2 regions of the Pontitalea aquivivens genome follow, and region 1 is predicted to be linked to the other one. Evidence: riboswitches for the same ligand, from Rfam matches in the RefSeq annotation. Region 1 holds a riboswitch; the other holds the start of a gene.
What was found. Region 1 has a riboswitch for thiamine pyrophosphate ahead of ACK8OU_RS11310 (YkoF family thiamine/hydroxymethylpyrimidine-binding protein). Riboswitches for the same ligand answer to the same signal wherever they lie in the genome.

Region 1 (7,392 bases):
GCCCGCGACGACCCAGTCCTTCAGCACCTGTGCAACTTCGCGCCCCGTGCCTACCAACAACAGATGCCCGCGTCCGGCGGCGAAACGCGCGATCAGCTGGCGCAGCGTCAGGCGGCTCTGCTGCGCCTCGGCCAGCAGCAGATGCGCGCGGGAATTGCTGAAGCGGTTTTCCCGCAGGTCATCCGGGCCCAGGGGCAGTTTGCGGTCAAGGTCGAGCCCATCGAATGACAGGCCGGTAAAGCGGCCAAGTTTGGCCAGAAGGTGATCCAGCCCGATCCTTTCGGTCAGGGCTTGCAACCGTGCTTCGGCCTCAGCCCGGGTGTCGGCCACGAAGGCGACGACCCCGGGCAGAACCTTTACCCCATCGGGATCGCGGCCGGCTGCGGCGGCCCCGGCGCGGATGCGGGCACGGAAAACCTTGGCAGAGGCCCGGTCGCACTGGACGGTAAAGACATGGTCTGCATGGCGGGCGGCAAAGGCCATCCCTTCGGCAGAGGACCCGGCCTGCGCCAGAAGCGGGCGGGCATGCGGCGCGGGTGAAAGGTTGACAGGGCCACCGATTGCCCCATACCGGCCCCGGTGCCAGACCTGCGCCGGCGCGCGGCTCAGGAAGCGTCCCGTGTCCTTGTCGGCCACCCTCTCGATCCCGTCCCATTGATCCCACAGCGCACGGACCCCCTGGACCACATCTTCGGCGATGGCATAGCGATCGGCGGTGTCAGGCATCTCGGCCCAGCCGAAATTCGCGGCCTCCTGTGGATAGGAAGAGGTAACGATGTTCCATCCGGCCCGCCCCCCCGACAGATGGTGCAGGGTAAGGATGCGGCGGGCCAGGTGCCAGGGGTGGTTGAAGCTGGTCGAGGCGGTGCCCGTCAGCATGATCCGCGAGGTCACCCCGGCCAGCGCGGCCAACACCATGAACGGATCGAGCGCCTCGGACGGATGATGTTCGGGCCGGTCCTGCAGGCAGAGGATGTCGCCCAGAAACAGCCCGTCGAACCCCGCTGTCTCGGCCGCGCGCGCGCAGGCCAGCCAATGGCCCGGCTCCAGCGGTGCGGTGGCGCGCGCGGCAGGCGCACGCCAGGCCGCCTCGTGGCTGCCGTGGCCGAAAAGGACGGCGTTAAGGATCATTGCGGCATCCAGCCCTGGTCGAACCAGCCCGACACATCGCCCGGCCAGACCAGCGCCGCGCCGCCCGCATCCTTCAGCACGCCGCTGTCGAACAGAAACCGGGCCATTGTCGTGAACCGTTCCGGGTCGATCCGGCCCACCGGGGCATCGCCATCACGCAGATAGCCGCCCGCGACGATGGCCTGCATCGAGCCGTGGACAAGACCGGGGTTCGGAAAATCGCCCGCCGCGATCATCATGTCCGCAGCCTCGGCGGGATGTTCGGCGGCCCATTCATAGCCCGCCTGTGTGGCACGCATGAAGGCGGCGACCATCCCGGGGTCGGCCTGCAGAACCTCATCCCGCGTTGCGATATAGCCGTTGTGCTGATCGGGGATGCCGTAATCGGCATAGCGGAAGGCGGATTGGCGGCGGCCCAGAAGCGCGCCGTTCACGCCTTCCCAGGTGGCGACCTCCAGCGTGAAATCGACCGCGCCGGTGGCCAGCGCCTCATAGGCGCCGGTGCCAAGGGTGACCGTATCCCAGACCGGCGCGCCACCGTCATTGCGGATCATCGTGCCGATCAGCGCCGCCTCCCAGGCGCTGCCGAACCCGGCATAGGTCTTGCCCGACAGATCGGCCGGGCGTTTGATCGCGGCATTGTCGGAATTATAGACCAGCCGCCCGGTTTCGTGCTGCATGGTGGCCCAAAGCGCGGTCAGATCCGCCCCGCCGGCCCTGGCGCTGAGAAACCCCAGCGAGGTCAGATAGCCGAAATCCGCCGCGCCCGCCGCCAGCAACGCGGCCGAACTTGTGTCGGAATAGGGCAGGATATCGACCTCCAGCCCGGCCTCGGCGTAAAGCCCCCGGTCGCGGGCGACAATCAGGCCGATATGGTTGGTGTTCAGCGTCCAGTCCAGCGCGATGGTGACGTTCCCGGCCAGCGCGGGAAGCGGCAGGGCCAGCAGCGCGGCAAGAAGAAGGGGGCGGATCATCGGGATATTTCCTCCAGCAACAGGGATTTCAGGGTTTCGCGCAGGGGGGCCATTGCGGCCTCGTCGCGCCGGTCTTGGGGTATGGCGATCGGGATGTCCGACAGGATCCGGCCGGGCCCTGCGGCCATCACAAGGATGCGGTCGGCCAGGCGGGTGGCCTCGTGCAGGTCATGGGTCACCAGCAGGACAGCACGCGCCTGATCCTGCAGCCGATCCATAAGCCAGGCCTGCATCCGCATCCGCGTTACCGCATCCAGCGCCGAGAACGGTTCGTCCAGCAGGACAAAGCGGCTGTCCCGGACGATGGTGCGCAGGAAGGCCGCGCGCTGGCGCATCCCGCCAGAAACCTGCGCGGGAAACAGCGCCCCGGCCCCGGCAAGGCCAAAGGGCGCAAACAGCGGCGTCACCCGCGCCAGCGCCACGCGGCGTGGCAGGCCCGCGACGGTCAGCCCAAGCGCCGCGTTTTCCGCCAGGGTCAGCCAGGGGAACAACGCGTCGCTTTGCGGCTGATAGCCAAGCGCGGCATGGGGCGGCCGGATCGGCGCGCCGTCCAGCATCACCTGCCCGCTTGCCCGCAATTCGCCCGGCAGGATCCCCGCCAGCCATTTCAGCACCGAGGTCTTGCCACAGCCCGACGGCCCGATCAGCGCGGTAATCCCCCTGTCGGGCAGGCGCAGCGACAGGTCGCGGACCAGATCGCGCCCGCCCGCGGTGATGGTCAGGCCGCGGATCTCAAGCATCGCGCCGCACCCCGGGGCCCCGCGCCGTCAGCCGGTCCAGAAGCTGTAAAAGACCCAGCAGCGCCAGCGTCAACACGGCCGAAACCACCACGGCCGCCAGCACCAGGTCGGCGCGGAAATTATTCTTGGCCGCCAGGATATAGATGCCCAAGCCCCGCCGCGCCCCGGCATATTCGGCAAAGATCGTTGCAACGATGGCATAGGTCGCCGAAATCCGCAGCCCGGCCACAAAGCTCGCCCGCGCCGAAGGCAGCGTCGCGCGACGAAACACCGCCCATTGCCCCGCCCCCATTGCCGCCAGCAGGTCGGCGAATGCCTGCGGCGTCTGGCGATAGCCAGACAGCAGGCTTAGCAGCATCGGAAAGAAGGTCACCAGAATGACCAGCAACACCTTGGGCAGCAGCCCAAAGCCGAACCACAGGATCATCAGCGGCGCCAGCGCCACCAGCGGTACCGTCTGGCTGGCCGCGAACACCGGCATCAGCGCCCGTTCCGCCCGCGGCAGGAAATGCAGCGCCATCGAACTCAGCACGGCAAAGCCCACCGACAGCGAAAACCCCAGCGTGGCGACACCGGCGGTGGCCAGCGCATGGATGCCGATCTCGGCCCGGTTGCGGATCAGGGCGCCCAGAACGCCTGACGGCGCCGGCAGGATCAGCGGCGATACCCCCGACTGGCGGCAATAAACCTCCCACCCGGCAAGAAGGGCGGCAAACAGCGCCAGCGGCGCCAGAACACGCGACAGCATCGCAAACCTCCTGCGGCGGTTCAGCGCGGCGAGGGGCTGTTGGCCGAGGCTGTCAGATCGATGGTGACGTGACCCTCGGCCGGGCCAAAGCGCAGGAATGCCTGACGCACGGTTTCAAACACCGCGCCCGCATCGCCCCGCAACCGGGTGCAAAAGTTCTTGGACCGCAGGAACGTGCCCGAGGATTTCAGGAACGCGATGCAGCCATAAATCTCGTCCATGTGGTGGTCCTGCCCCAGCACATAAAGCGAGAATTGCACGTCGATCCCGACCCCGGTCACAGGCGCATGCGCGACCTGGGCCAATGCCAGGGCCTGTCGTTCGGCCAGTGGCAGGTGCTGCGCCACCGACAGGATATCGCAGCGGCAGGATGGATCATCCGGCTCTCCGGGGCAGCCGCGCGACAGGGTGACATGCATGGTCACATGCGCGGGGTCACGCGCCGTGCGCGCGAACAGATCGCGGATCGCATCCAGCAGCGGCCCGGGCGCGCCCACCATCAGCGTCGAGACATCATCGGTCTCGATCCGCAGCTGGTCGCGATAGGGGGAAAGGGCCTCAAGCCCCGACAGGATGACGCGGACAAAATCCGACGTCATGGGATAAAGCGACACCTGCGCGCCGATGAACATGTTTGCCTCGCTCCGCCGGTATTACCCGGATCAGCTGTAAAGGGTTCGCGCGGTATTGCGCATCTCAGCCCCGACCGGAGCACCCCTGGTTATGCCGCGACCATGGCGCCCGGGCGCAGGACTGTCAAGCAGGGGCGGACCGGCCATGAGACCGGGGCCAGGGCCGGTTCGTCCTGGGGCGAAATCTTCGCGGCGCCTGACCCCATGATCCCCGCCGGGCTTGCAGCGGCGCTGCCGCGTCGAAATACTGGCGCCGCCCCCCTGTGGGGCTGCCATACCGGAGAGATCGTCGTGACCCCCCCGCTGCATGACCTTGAAGCCGCCGCCGCGCAGTGCCTGCCTGCGCCCGCCTTTGCCTATGTCGCGGGGGGCGCGGGGCGGGAACGGACGTTGCGCGCCAATGAACTGGCCTGGGGCGACCATGCCCTGCGCCCGCGTCTGATGGCCGATATGGCGGGGTTTTCGACCGCCACCGCCCTTGCCGGGCTACAGCTGGACTTTCCCTGCCTGGTCGCGCCGATGGCCTTTCAGCGCCTGGCCTGCGCGGAAGGCGAGGCCGCGATGGCCCAGGCGGCGGCCGCGCAGGGCGCGGGGTTCGTGCTGTCGTGCCAGACCTCGGTTCCGCCCGAGGATGCGACCGTGGCCCCGTTCTGGTTCCAGCTCTATCTGCAACCCGATCCGGCCGCGACGCGGGCGCTCGCGGCGCGGGCGCTGGCGGCGGGGGCGGCGGCGCTGGTGGTGACGGTGGATGCGCCGCTGAACGGCGTGCGAAACCGTGAAATCGCGGCGGGCTTTCGGCTGCCCGAAGGTATCCGCCCGGTGATGCTGGATGCGCTGCCTGCGCCTGCGCCCGCAGGGATTGCGGGGCTGCTGGCGCGCGCGCCGGTCTGGAAGGATCTGGCGGCTTTGTGCGCCGAAAGCCCGGTGCCGGTGCTGGCCAAGGGCGTGATGACACCCGAGGATGCCACCCGCGCGGTCCAGGCCGGATGCGCCGGGGTGATCGTATCGAACCACGGGGGCCGGGTGCTGGATGGCCTGCCCCCCACCGCCCGCGTTCTGCCCGCGATCCGCGCCGCCCTGCCCGGTGTGCCGATGCTGGTCGATGGCGGCATCCGCTCGGGCGAGGATATGCTGGTGGCACTGGCCCTTGGGGCGGATGCGGTCCTGCTGGGCCGCCCCGCCTTTTACGCGCTGGCCATCGACGGGGCGGCGGGTGTGGCCGCCTGCCTGCGGCGGCTGCGCGACGAATTCGCCGTGGCGATGGGGCTGATGGGGCGACGGACGCTGGCCGGGATCGGCCCCGATTGCCTGTTCACCTGACCGAATAGGCGATCGGCACCCGCATCGGGAACGGCCCCGGCCCCATCGCGGCGGGCGGTGCGGGCAGTCGCGCCAGCCCGTCGATCAGCGCCAGCGCCGCACGGTCCAGCACAGGATGACCCGAGCTTTCCAGCACCGACCGCGCCACCACCCGGCCATAGCTGTCCAGGCTGAAACCCAGGATCACCTTGCCCTCGGCCCGCGCCTGCCGGGCGGCCCCGGGATAGGTCTTGGCGGCGGCCAGCGCCAGAACGATGGCCTTCTGCCAATCCTCGATCCGGGCCGTGTCCTCATCCGACAGGCCGATTTCCGCCTCGGTCGAACTGCTTTGCGCCTGATCGCCCGCGCTTGGCTCGGGGCTGGCGGCGGTTGCGGGCGGGGCGAATTCGGTATGCTCCTGCTCTTGCACCTCGGTGGCGACCTCGGTTGCCTCCTTCTCGGCCTCAATCGGGTCATCGGGGGTCGAGATGCGGAATTGCAGGTCCGGGTCGGTCACCGGGTCAGGGATCTGCGCCAGCATCGGGTCATTCGCGGCCCGTGCCGGTTCGGTCTGTTCGGGACTGTCCAGCTGCGCGGCGCTGTCGGCGGCGGCCTCGCCCTTGGCCAGGTCGGTCTCGGGCGCGGCCAGGATCATGTCGACATCGGCCAGATCGATGAATTCGCGCCCTTTCAGCCCGGCCTCTGCCGGGGGCGGGGCCACGGGCTGCGCCAGAAAGGCGGCCAGCACCGCCGCATGGGCCGCGGCGCTGATGCCAAGGCCGATGGCCCAGACGGGCGCGGCCCGGGCGGGAAACGCCAGGCTCATGGCGCGGCCCCTTCGGCAGGCGCGGGATCTTCCTCCAGCCCGACCAGGCCGATCTTCAGATAGCCGGTCCCGCGCATCCGGTTCATCACCGCCATCACCTCGCCATAGGGCACGGCGCGGTCGGCGGAAATATAGATCCGCGTGTCGCGTTTCAGGCCCGTGGCGATGTCCAGCTCCATCGACAGTGCATCCAGCGTGATCGGCAGATCCCCCACCAGCAGCGACAGGTCGGATTGCACCGTCACAATCACCGGCTCGGCCGGGCGCGGCGCGGGGGTGGCGGTGGCCACCGGCAATTCCACCGGCACATCCACCGTGGACAGCGGCGCCGCCACCATGAAGATGATCAACAGCACCAGCATCACATCGATGAACGGGGTAATGTTGATGTCGGTATTGGCGGCCAGATCGTCATCTGCGCCTGAAGAAAGTCTTGCACCCATGGCCTATTCCGCCGCCAGGGGGATGACATCGGCCCCGTCGGGTGCGGTCTGCGCGGCCCGGTCCAGATCGCGCGACAGGGTCCGTTCCACCAGCGCCGCCGCATCGCCCAGCCGCGCCCGATAGCCGCCGATGGCGCGGGTCAGATGGTTGAACAACAACACCGCCGGGATCGCGGCGACAAGACCGATGGCGGTGGCCAGCAGCGCCTCGGCAATGCCGGGGGCGACGACGGCAAGGTTGGTGGTGCCGCTGGCCGCGATGCCGACAAAGGCATTCATGATGCCCCAGACGGTGCCGAACAGCCCGATGAACGGCGCGGTCGACCCGACCGAACCGATCACCGTCACCCCCGATTGCATCGCCCGCGCGGCCCCGCCTTCGATCCGCGCCAGTTCCATCGCGACACGCGCCTTGATGCCCGCCGCCGGCAGGCCGGTGGATGCGGCCATCTCGGCCAGGGCCGCGGCCTGCATCCGGCCCAGCTCGCCCCTGGGCGCAAGCCCCGCACCCAGGCGGCCATGCCCCGACAGCCGCCGGTAATCGCGCCCGATCCGGGCCGCGGCGCGCGCGATCTGCAACAGCTTGCCCAGCCAGATCG
Region 2 (7,392 bases), on a different contig from region 1:
CCCATCGCGGCTGGGGCCAGTCGATCATCATCGGCGTGGCGCCCGCGGGTGCCGAGATCCAGACCCGGCCGTTCCAGCTGGTCACCGGGCGGGTGTGGAAGGGCACGGCCTTTGGCGGGGCGCGCGGGCGCACCGATGTGCCGCAGATCGTGGACTGGTATATGGATGGCAAGATCGAGATCGATCCGATGATCACCCATACGATGCCGCTGGAAGACATCAACAAGGCCTTCGACCTGATGCATGCGGGCGAATCGATCCGCTCGGTCGTGCTGTTCTAGGGGCAGAAAGCGGGGGTTTCACACCCCCGCACCCCCGTGAGGTATTTGTGGCAAGATGAAGGATCACCCGCCCAGATAGGCCCGCAGCGCCGGGGGCGGGTTATCCAGAAGCGGTCCGGTGGGCAGGGGCGGATGCGCGCGGCCCTCGGCCACCAGCAGGGTCAGGTCAGCGAAGGCGCGGGCATCTTCGGGGTCGTGGGTGACCATCAGCACGGTGGCGCCCTGTTCGGTGGCGATCGCATCGACCAGGTCCAGCATGTCGCGTTTCAGTGCGGGTCCCAGCGCGGCAAAGGGTTCATCCAGCAACAGCAGCGGACGGGCGCGCAGCAGCGCGCGGGCCAGCGCCACGCGGCTTTGCTGGCCGCCCGACAGCGCGCCGGGCTTGCGCCGGCCCAGGCCGTGCAGCCCGGTGCGGGCCAGGGCCTGATCGATGCGCGCCTGTTGATCCGCATCCAGCCGCAGGCGCGGTGACAGGCCGATGGCCAGATTCTGCGCGACGCTGAGATGGGGAAACAGGTTCTGGTCCTGAAACAGGATCGACAGGGGCCGGGCGCCGGGGGGCAGGGCGGTAAGGTCCCGCCCGTCCCACAGGATGCGGCCCGAGACCGGGGGCAGGAAGCCCGCGATGGTGGCCAGAAGCGTGGACTTGCCCCCGCCCGAGGGGCCCATGATCGCGCAGCGCGCGCCGTGGGGCACGGTCAGGTCGGCGCGCAGGTGGAAATCACCCTGGCAGATATGCAGTTTATCCAGGGTCAGCATGCTGTCCGATCCGGTCAAAGGCCCAGAACAGGGCGAAGGTCAGCGCCATCAGCACCGCCGCCGCCGCCGCGGCCTGATCCATCCGATAGGCGCCCATCAGCTGGAACAGGGCAAGGGGCAGGGTTTTCTGTTCGCCCCCGGCGAACAGCGTGATGACGCCCAGATCGCCCATCGAGAAGGCCGCCGACAGCCCGGCCGAAAAGCCAAGGGGGCGGGCCAGGCGTGGCAGGGTCAGATAGCGCAGGCGGGCGATGCCGCTTAGCCCCAGCGAGGCGGCCAGGCGGTCATAATCGGCGGCCAGAACGCGCGCCTCGGGCAGGATCATGCGCAGCGCGAAGGGCAGCGACATGGCGGCATTGACGATCAGGGTGACGGGCAGGGCAAGGGCGGTGGGGGTCACGACAGGCCGCAGGATCACGAACAGCCCCGTGCCGATCACCAGGGACGAGGCGGTCAGCGGCAGCATCCCCGCCGCTTCGGCCCAGGTGGCGCGGGTTGCCGCCAGCGCCAGCGGCAGCGCAAGCGCCAGTGTCAGGGCGGTTGACCCCAGCGCCAGCGCGACCGAGGTGCCGGTGGCGGCCCAAAGGCTTGCGGGCAGCGCGCCGACCCCGGGCAGGCCGCGGGCCAGGACCGTGCCGATGGGCACCAGCAAAAAGGCCGCGGCCACGGCGATGGCGATGATGTCCTGCACCGCCGCCGCGCGGCCCGGCGCCTGCAGGGCCAAGGGCCGGTCCAGCCCCGCGCCAAAGCTGGAGGGCAGGGTGACGCGGGCGGTGATCGCCAGCGCGCCAAGGCACAGCGCCACCTGCACCAGGCCAAGGCTTGCGGCGCGGGCAAGGTCGAAATCAAAGCGGAAGGCCTGATAGATCGCCAGTTCGACGGTCGTGGCGCGCGGACCGCCGCCCAGCGTCAGGGCCACGGCAAAGGATGTCAGGCACACAAGGAAGATCGCCAGGAAAGCCCCCGGCAGAATGGCGCGCAGCATCGGGATTTCCAGATGGCGGCGGATGTCGCCCGGGCCAAAGCCCAGTGCGGCGGCCAGCCGGAACCGTTCCGCCGGGATGCCCTGCCAGCCATGCAGGATCATCCGGGTGGCCAGCGGCAGGTTGAAAAAGACATGGGCCAGAATCACCCCATGCGCGCCATAAATGGTCAGGCCGGGCAGGCCCAGTCCTTCCAGCCCGGCGTTGACCATGCCGCGCCGGCCAAAGACCGTCAGAAGCCCCATCACCGCCACGATGGCCGGCAGGATGAAAGGCGCCCCCAGCAGCGAGATCAGCAGCCCCCGGCCCCGGAACCGCCGCCGCGCCAGCGCGCGGGCCACCGGCACCGCCAGCAGGCACGACACCGCCGCCGAAACCGCCGCCTGCCAGATCGTGAACCACAGCGCCGCCAGATCGGCGGGCCGCAGCACGCCAAGGCCGCCGGCGCGGATCGCCACCGCGCCGAGCGTTCCCAGCACCAGCGCCGCCACCAGCAGGGCTGCCAGCGGCGCGGGCCAGCTTATTTTGTGAACGCGGCGAGCCATTCGTCCAGCGCGGGCTGGCGCAGCGCCTCGGCCTCGGCCTCGGTGAAGAACAGGGTCCTGGCGGGGCGGGGCAGGGCGGCGAACCCCTCGGGCAGGAAGCCGTCCTTGATGATCGCGGGATAGGACCAGTTTCCGGTGGCGATCATGCCCTGGAAATCATCGGACACGACATAGTCCATGAAGGCCGCCGCCAGATCGGGTTGATCGGTGCCGGCCAGGCGCGCGGCAACCTCGGTCAGGAAGTAATGCCCCTCGGGGAAGATCGCGGCGGCCTTGGTCGTGTCTTGTTCCGCGATGATGTGATAGGCGGGCGAGGTGGTGTAGCTGAGCACCATATCCACCTCGCCATCGGTGAACAGGCCATAGCTTTCAGACCAGCCGGCGGTCACGGTCAGCACCCTGGGGGCCAGTTTCGCCCAGGCCTCGGGCGCGCGGTCGCCATAGACGGCCTTGACCCAAAGCAACATTGCCAGCCCCGAAATCGACGAACGCGGGTCTTGAATTGCAATTTTCAGACTATCTGGCGCGTTCAGCAGATCCTCGAACGAGGTGGGCGGATTGGCCAGGCGGGTCGTGTCATAGACAAAGGCCGTCTCGCTCCAGTTGAAGGGCAGGAAGGTGTCGTCGGTCCATGCGACCGGCAGGGTCAGGGTGGCATTGTCCTGCCCGTGGGGCGAGAAAAGCCCCGTGGCGCGGGCGCGGGCCAGCACGTCGATGGTCAGGCCGATGACCACATCGGCCTCGGTCCGGTCGCCTTCCAGCAGCAGGCGGGGCAGCACGTCACCGGCCACGAATTTCAGATCGCAGGCGCAGGCCGCCTCAAAGCCCTTTTCGATCGCGGGGCCGGGGCCCCATTCCGAGGTGAAGTAATCGGGCGCATAGACAGTCAGGACGGGCTTTTCATCCGCCACGGCGCTGGTGGCTGCAAAAAGTCCCGCAAGCATCAGAGTGGTTCGCATCTGGGTCTCCAATGGCTGACGGGCGGGGTCAGGCCGGGCGAACCCGTGCTACCTTCCCTCCGCCGGTCTTAACCGGTTCAGGTTCAACGGGTTCGCGTTGCCGCATCTCAGCCCGACCGGGCACCCCGAGGTGGGCCGTAACATAGGCGCGCCGTGGCCTTTCGCAAGGGAAATCGCTTGAGCCAGCCCCCCCGCGCCGCTATGCCGTGGGGCGAGAGGAGAGCTGTGATGAGTTTCAATACCTTCGGCCATCTGTTCCGTGTCACCACCTGGGGCGAAAGCCACGGCCCCGCGATCGGCGCGACGGTGGATGGCTGCCCCCCGGGGATCGAGATTTCGGAAGAGTTCATCCAGGTCTTCCTGGACCGCCGCCGGCCGGGCCAGTCAAAGATGACCACCCAGCGCCAGGAACCCGATCAGGTCCGCATCCTGTCGGGCGTCTTTGAAGGGCGGTCCACCGGCACGCCGATCCAGCTGATGATTGAAAATACCGATCAGCGCAGCAAGGATTATGGCGAAATCGCGCGCCAGTTCCGCCCCGGTCACGCCGACATCACCTATCACCAGAAATACGGCCTGCGCGATTATCGCGGGGGCGGGCGGTCCAGCGCGCGCGAAACCGCGGCGCGGGTGGCGGCGGGGGGCGTGGCGCAGGCGGTGCTGAAGGCGCTGGTGCCCGATCTGCGGATCACCGGCTACATGGTGCAGATGGGCGCCAAGCAGATCAGCCGCGAGCGGTTCGACCGCGATGAGATCCTGCGCAATCCCTTCTTTATTCCCGATGCCGCCGTGGTCGCCGAATGGGCCGATTACCTGGAGGCGATCCGCAAGGGCCACAGTTCCGTTGGCGCGATGATCGAACTGGTGGCCGAGGGTGTGCCCCCGGGCCTTGGCGCGCCGATCTATGCCAAGATGGATACCGACCTGGCCGCCGCGATGATGTCGATCAACGCCGTCAAGGGCGTCGAGATCGGCGAGGGGATGGCGGCTGCGGGCCTGACCGGGATCGACAATGCCGACGAAATTCGCATGGGGCCGGACGGACCCGAATTCCTGACCAACCATGCCGGTGGCATCCTGGGCGGCATCACCACCGGCCAACCGATTGTCCTGCGCTTTTCGGTCAAGCCGACCTCGTCGATCCTGACGCCGCGCCGCTCGATCAACGTGGCGGGCGAAGAGGTCGAGGTGGTGACCAAGGGCCGCCACGATCCCTGCGTCGGCATCCGCGCCGTACCCGTGGCCGAGGCGATGATGGCCTGCGTGATCCTGGACCATCTGCTGATGGATCGCGGCCAGACCGGCGGTGCGCGCGGTCGGATCGGCTGACCTTGGCCGAGGTCAGCGTCATCATCCCCTGTCACAACGCGGCCGGGGTCATCGGTCGTGCGCTGGGCTCGGTCCAGGCGCAGACCCTGACCGACTGGGAGGCGATCGTGGTGGATGACGGGTCCACCGATGCCAGCCTGGCCGCGGTGACGCCCTGTCTTGCCGACCCGCGCATCCGGTTGATCCGGCTGCCCGGTAATCGCGGCGCGGGGCCCGCGCGCAATGCCGGGATCGACGCCGCGCGGGGGCGCTGGCTGGCCTTTCTGGATGCCGATGATGAATGGCTGCCCGAAAAGCTGGCCCGCCAGACCGCTTTTTTGCAGGCGACCGGCGCGCGGATCGCCGCCACCGCCTATCTGCGCCACAACGATCTGACCGGGGACCAGCAGGCCATCGGCCTGCCGCAACGGATTGCCATGCCGGGATACCTGAAAACCAATGTCATGGGCTTTTCCACCGTGATGATCGACCGCGCCTGGCTGGGCGCGCGGCGGATGCCCGCGTTGCGGCGGCGCCAGGATTTCGCCTTCCTGATCGCGCTGTTGCGCGGCGGCACCGAGGCGGCGGGCCTGAATGAGGTGTTGTGCATCTATCATCACGGTCATGGCACGCTGTCCTCGGGCAAGGGGCGGGCCGCGCGGGGTACCTGGGCGATGTATCGCGTTCACCTGGGCCTGTCGCTGACGCGGGCGGCGTGGTATTTCGGCCATTACGCGCTGCGCGGGTTCCTGCGCCACAAGGCGCCGCGCCTGGCCCGCGCGCTGGGGGTGTTGCAACCGCCCGCGGCGTGACGATCGGTCATTGCCCCAACTGAACCGATCAGTCTATGCTGGGGGCGTATCCGTGCATCACCACCGGAAGGAACCGCCATGACCGACCCCGCCATCCGCAAGGGCCGCAAGTTCGACCAGGTGCTGGACGGCGCGCGGACGATCTTTTTGCGCGACGGGTTCGAAGGCGCCAGCGTCGATGACATCGCGCGCGAGGCGGGGGTCAGCAAGGCCACGCTTTACAGCTATTTCCCCGACAAGCGCCTGTTGTTCATGGAGGTCGCCAAGACCGAATGCCGCCGTCAGGCCGATGCGGCGGTGGAACTGATCGATCCCGCGCTGCCGCCCGAACAGGTGCTGCGCGCGGCGGCTGAATGCATCATCGCCTTTATCACCTCGGAATTCGGGACCGGCGTCTATCGTATCTGCGTGGCCGAAAGCGACCGCTTTCCGGCGCTGGGGCATGAATTCTATCATTCCGGCCCGCTTCTGCTGCGCGAACGGCTGGTGGATTACCTGCGCCAGGCGGCGGGGCGGGGTGAACTGGCGATCGAGGATTTCGACCTGGCTGCCGATCAGTTCGCCGAATTGTGCAAGGCCGATATCCACGCCCGCCTGCTGTTCGGCGTCAGTTCCTGCTGCCGCCCCCGCGACAGCGCCCGCGTGATCGAGGGCGCGGTGCAGATGTTCATGGCCCGCTACGGCACGCGACGCTAGGTCAGGCCAGATCGCGCACCGTCAGCTGGCCGCCCGGACCGTGCTGCACCTCAAACCGGCCGGTTTTCTTGATCAGGTCTGACAGCTTCGCCGCGCCGTAGCTGCGGGTGTCGAAATCGGGATTGGCCTGGGTGATGAACTGGCCGATCTGACCCATGGAATACCATTCCTCATCCCCGCCGATGGCGCGCATCGCCGCCACGATCAGCGGGATCGCGTTCTTGGCGGGTTCCTTGCCGCGCGGGGCCTCGGCGCCGGGGCGCGGTTCATCGCGGGTGGCGGGTTCATCGGCGCCAAGGTTCTCGACATAGATGAACCGCTTGCAGGCCATGCGGAAGGCCTCGGGCGTTTTCTTTTCGCCGATGCCATAAACATCCAGCCCCTGTTCGCGGATGCGCGCGGCCAGGCGGGTGAAATCGCTGTCCGACGACACCAGCACAAAGCCGTCGAACAGGCCGGAATGCAGGAAATCCATCGCCGCGATCACCAGCCCGATGTCCGAGGCGTTCTTGCCCTTGGTATTGGCGAATTGCTGATCGGCGACAAGGCCCAGGGCCGCGACCCGTTCGGCCCATTTGCCCAGACGCTGCGCCGACCAGTCGCCATAGATGCGCCGCACGCTGGCCTCGCCCAGGCTGGCGATTTCTTCAAAGATCGCCTCGGCATAGCTGGCGGGGACGTTGTCGGCGTCGATCAGGACGCACAGGCGCGGGGCGCGGGGATCGGCCATCGGTTTTCCTTTCCGGGTTCGCCGTCAGCCTATCGCGGCGGCGCGGCCAGCGCCATCGCCAAAAGAAAACGCGCCCCGGTGGGGCGCGTTCGGGGGCCATGCCGGCCGAATCAGACGTGGCGGCCCTTGTGGGGCGCCCAAAGCCGCTTGTTGGTCAGATACAGCAGCGCGGTCAGGACCGTCAGCATGATGACCGCGACAAAGCCCATCTGCTTGCGGGCCATCATCTTGGGTTCCGCCGTCCACATCAGGAAGGCCGCCACATCGGTCGCCATGTTGTCAACCGTTGCGGGGGTGCCGTCCTCATACTCGATCAGGT

Region 2: linked by a shared signal. The riboswitch ahead of thiB (thiamine ABC transporter substrate binding subunit) and the one ahead of ACK8OU_RS11310 (YkoF family thiamine/hydroxymethylpyrimidine-binding protein) in region 1 are both predicted to bind thiamine pyrophosphate.

What each region holds. Positions count from the first base shown of each region.
Region 1 is NZ_JBKFEY010000009.1:52-7,443, forward strand. Features, by position in the region: partial or broken gene ACK8OU_RS11290 (NtaA/DmoA family FMN-dependent monooxygenase) at 1-1,131, opposite strand, end outside; gene ACK8OU_RS11295 (ABC transporter substrate-binding protein) at 1,128-2,105, opposite strand; gene ACK8OU_RS11300 (ABC transporter ATP-binding protein) at 2,102-2,845, opposite strand; gene ACK8OU_RS11305 (ABC transporter permease) at 2,838-3,593, opposite strand; gene ACK8OU_RS11310 (YkoF family thiamine/hydroxymethylpyrimidine-binding protein) at 3,614-4,225, opposite strand; TPP riboswitch at 4,216-4,322, opposite strand; gene ACK8OU_RS11315 (alpha-hydroxy acid oxidase) at 4,328-5,545, shown strand; gene ACK8OU_RS11320 (TonB family protein) at 5,538-6,350, opposite strand; gene exbD (TonB system transport protein ExbD) at 6,347-6,793, opposite strand; gene exbB (tonB-system energizer ExbB) at 6,797-7,392, opposite strand, start outside.
Region 2 is NZ_JBKFEY010000001.1:119,498-126,889, forward strand. Features, by position in the region: gene ACK8OU_RS00580 (S-(hydroxymethyl)glutathione dehydrogenase/class III alcohol dehydrogenase) at 1-281, shown strand, start outside; gene ACK8OU_RS00585 (thiamine ABC transporter ATP-binding protein) at 345-1,040, opposite strand; gene ACK8OU_RS00590 (ABC transporter permease family protein) at 1,024-2,568, opposite strand; gene thiB (thiamine ABC transporter substrate binding subunit) at 2,544-3,527, opposite strand; TPP riboswitch at 3,565-3,665, opposite strand; gene aroC (chorismate synthase) at 3,756-4,856, shown strand; gene ACK8OU_RS00605 (glycosyltransferase family 2 protein) at 4,859-5,647, shown strand; gene ACK8OU_RS00610 (TetR/AcrR family transcriptional regulator) at 5,726-6,343, shown strand; gene ACK8OU_RS00615 (NYN domain-containing protein) at 6,345-7,073, opposite strand; gene ACK8OU_RS00620 (cytochrome c1) at 7,184-7,392, opposite strand, start outside.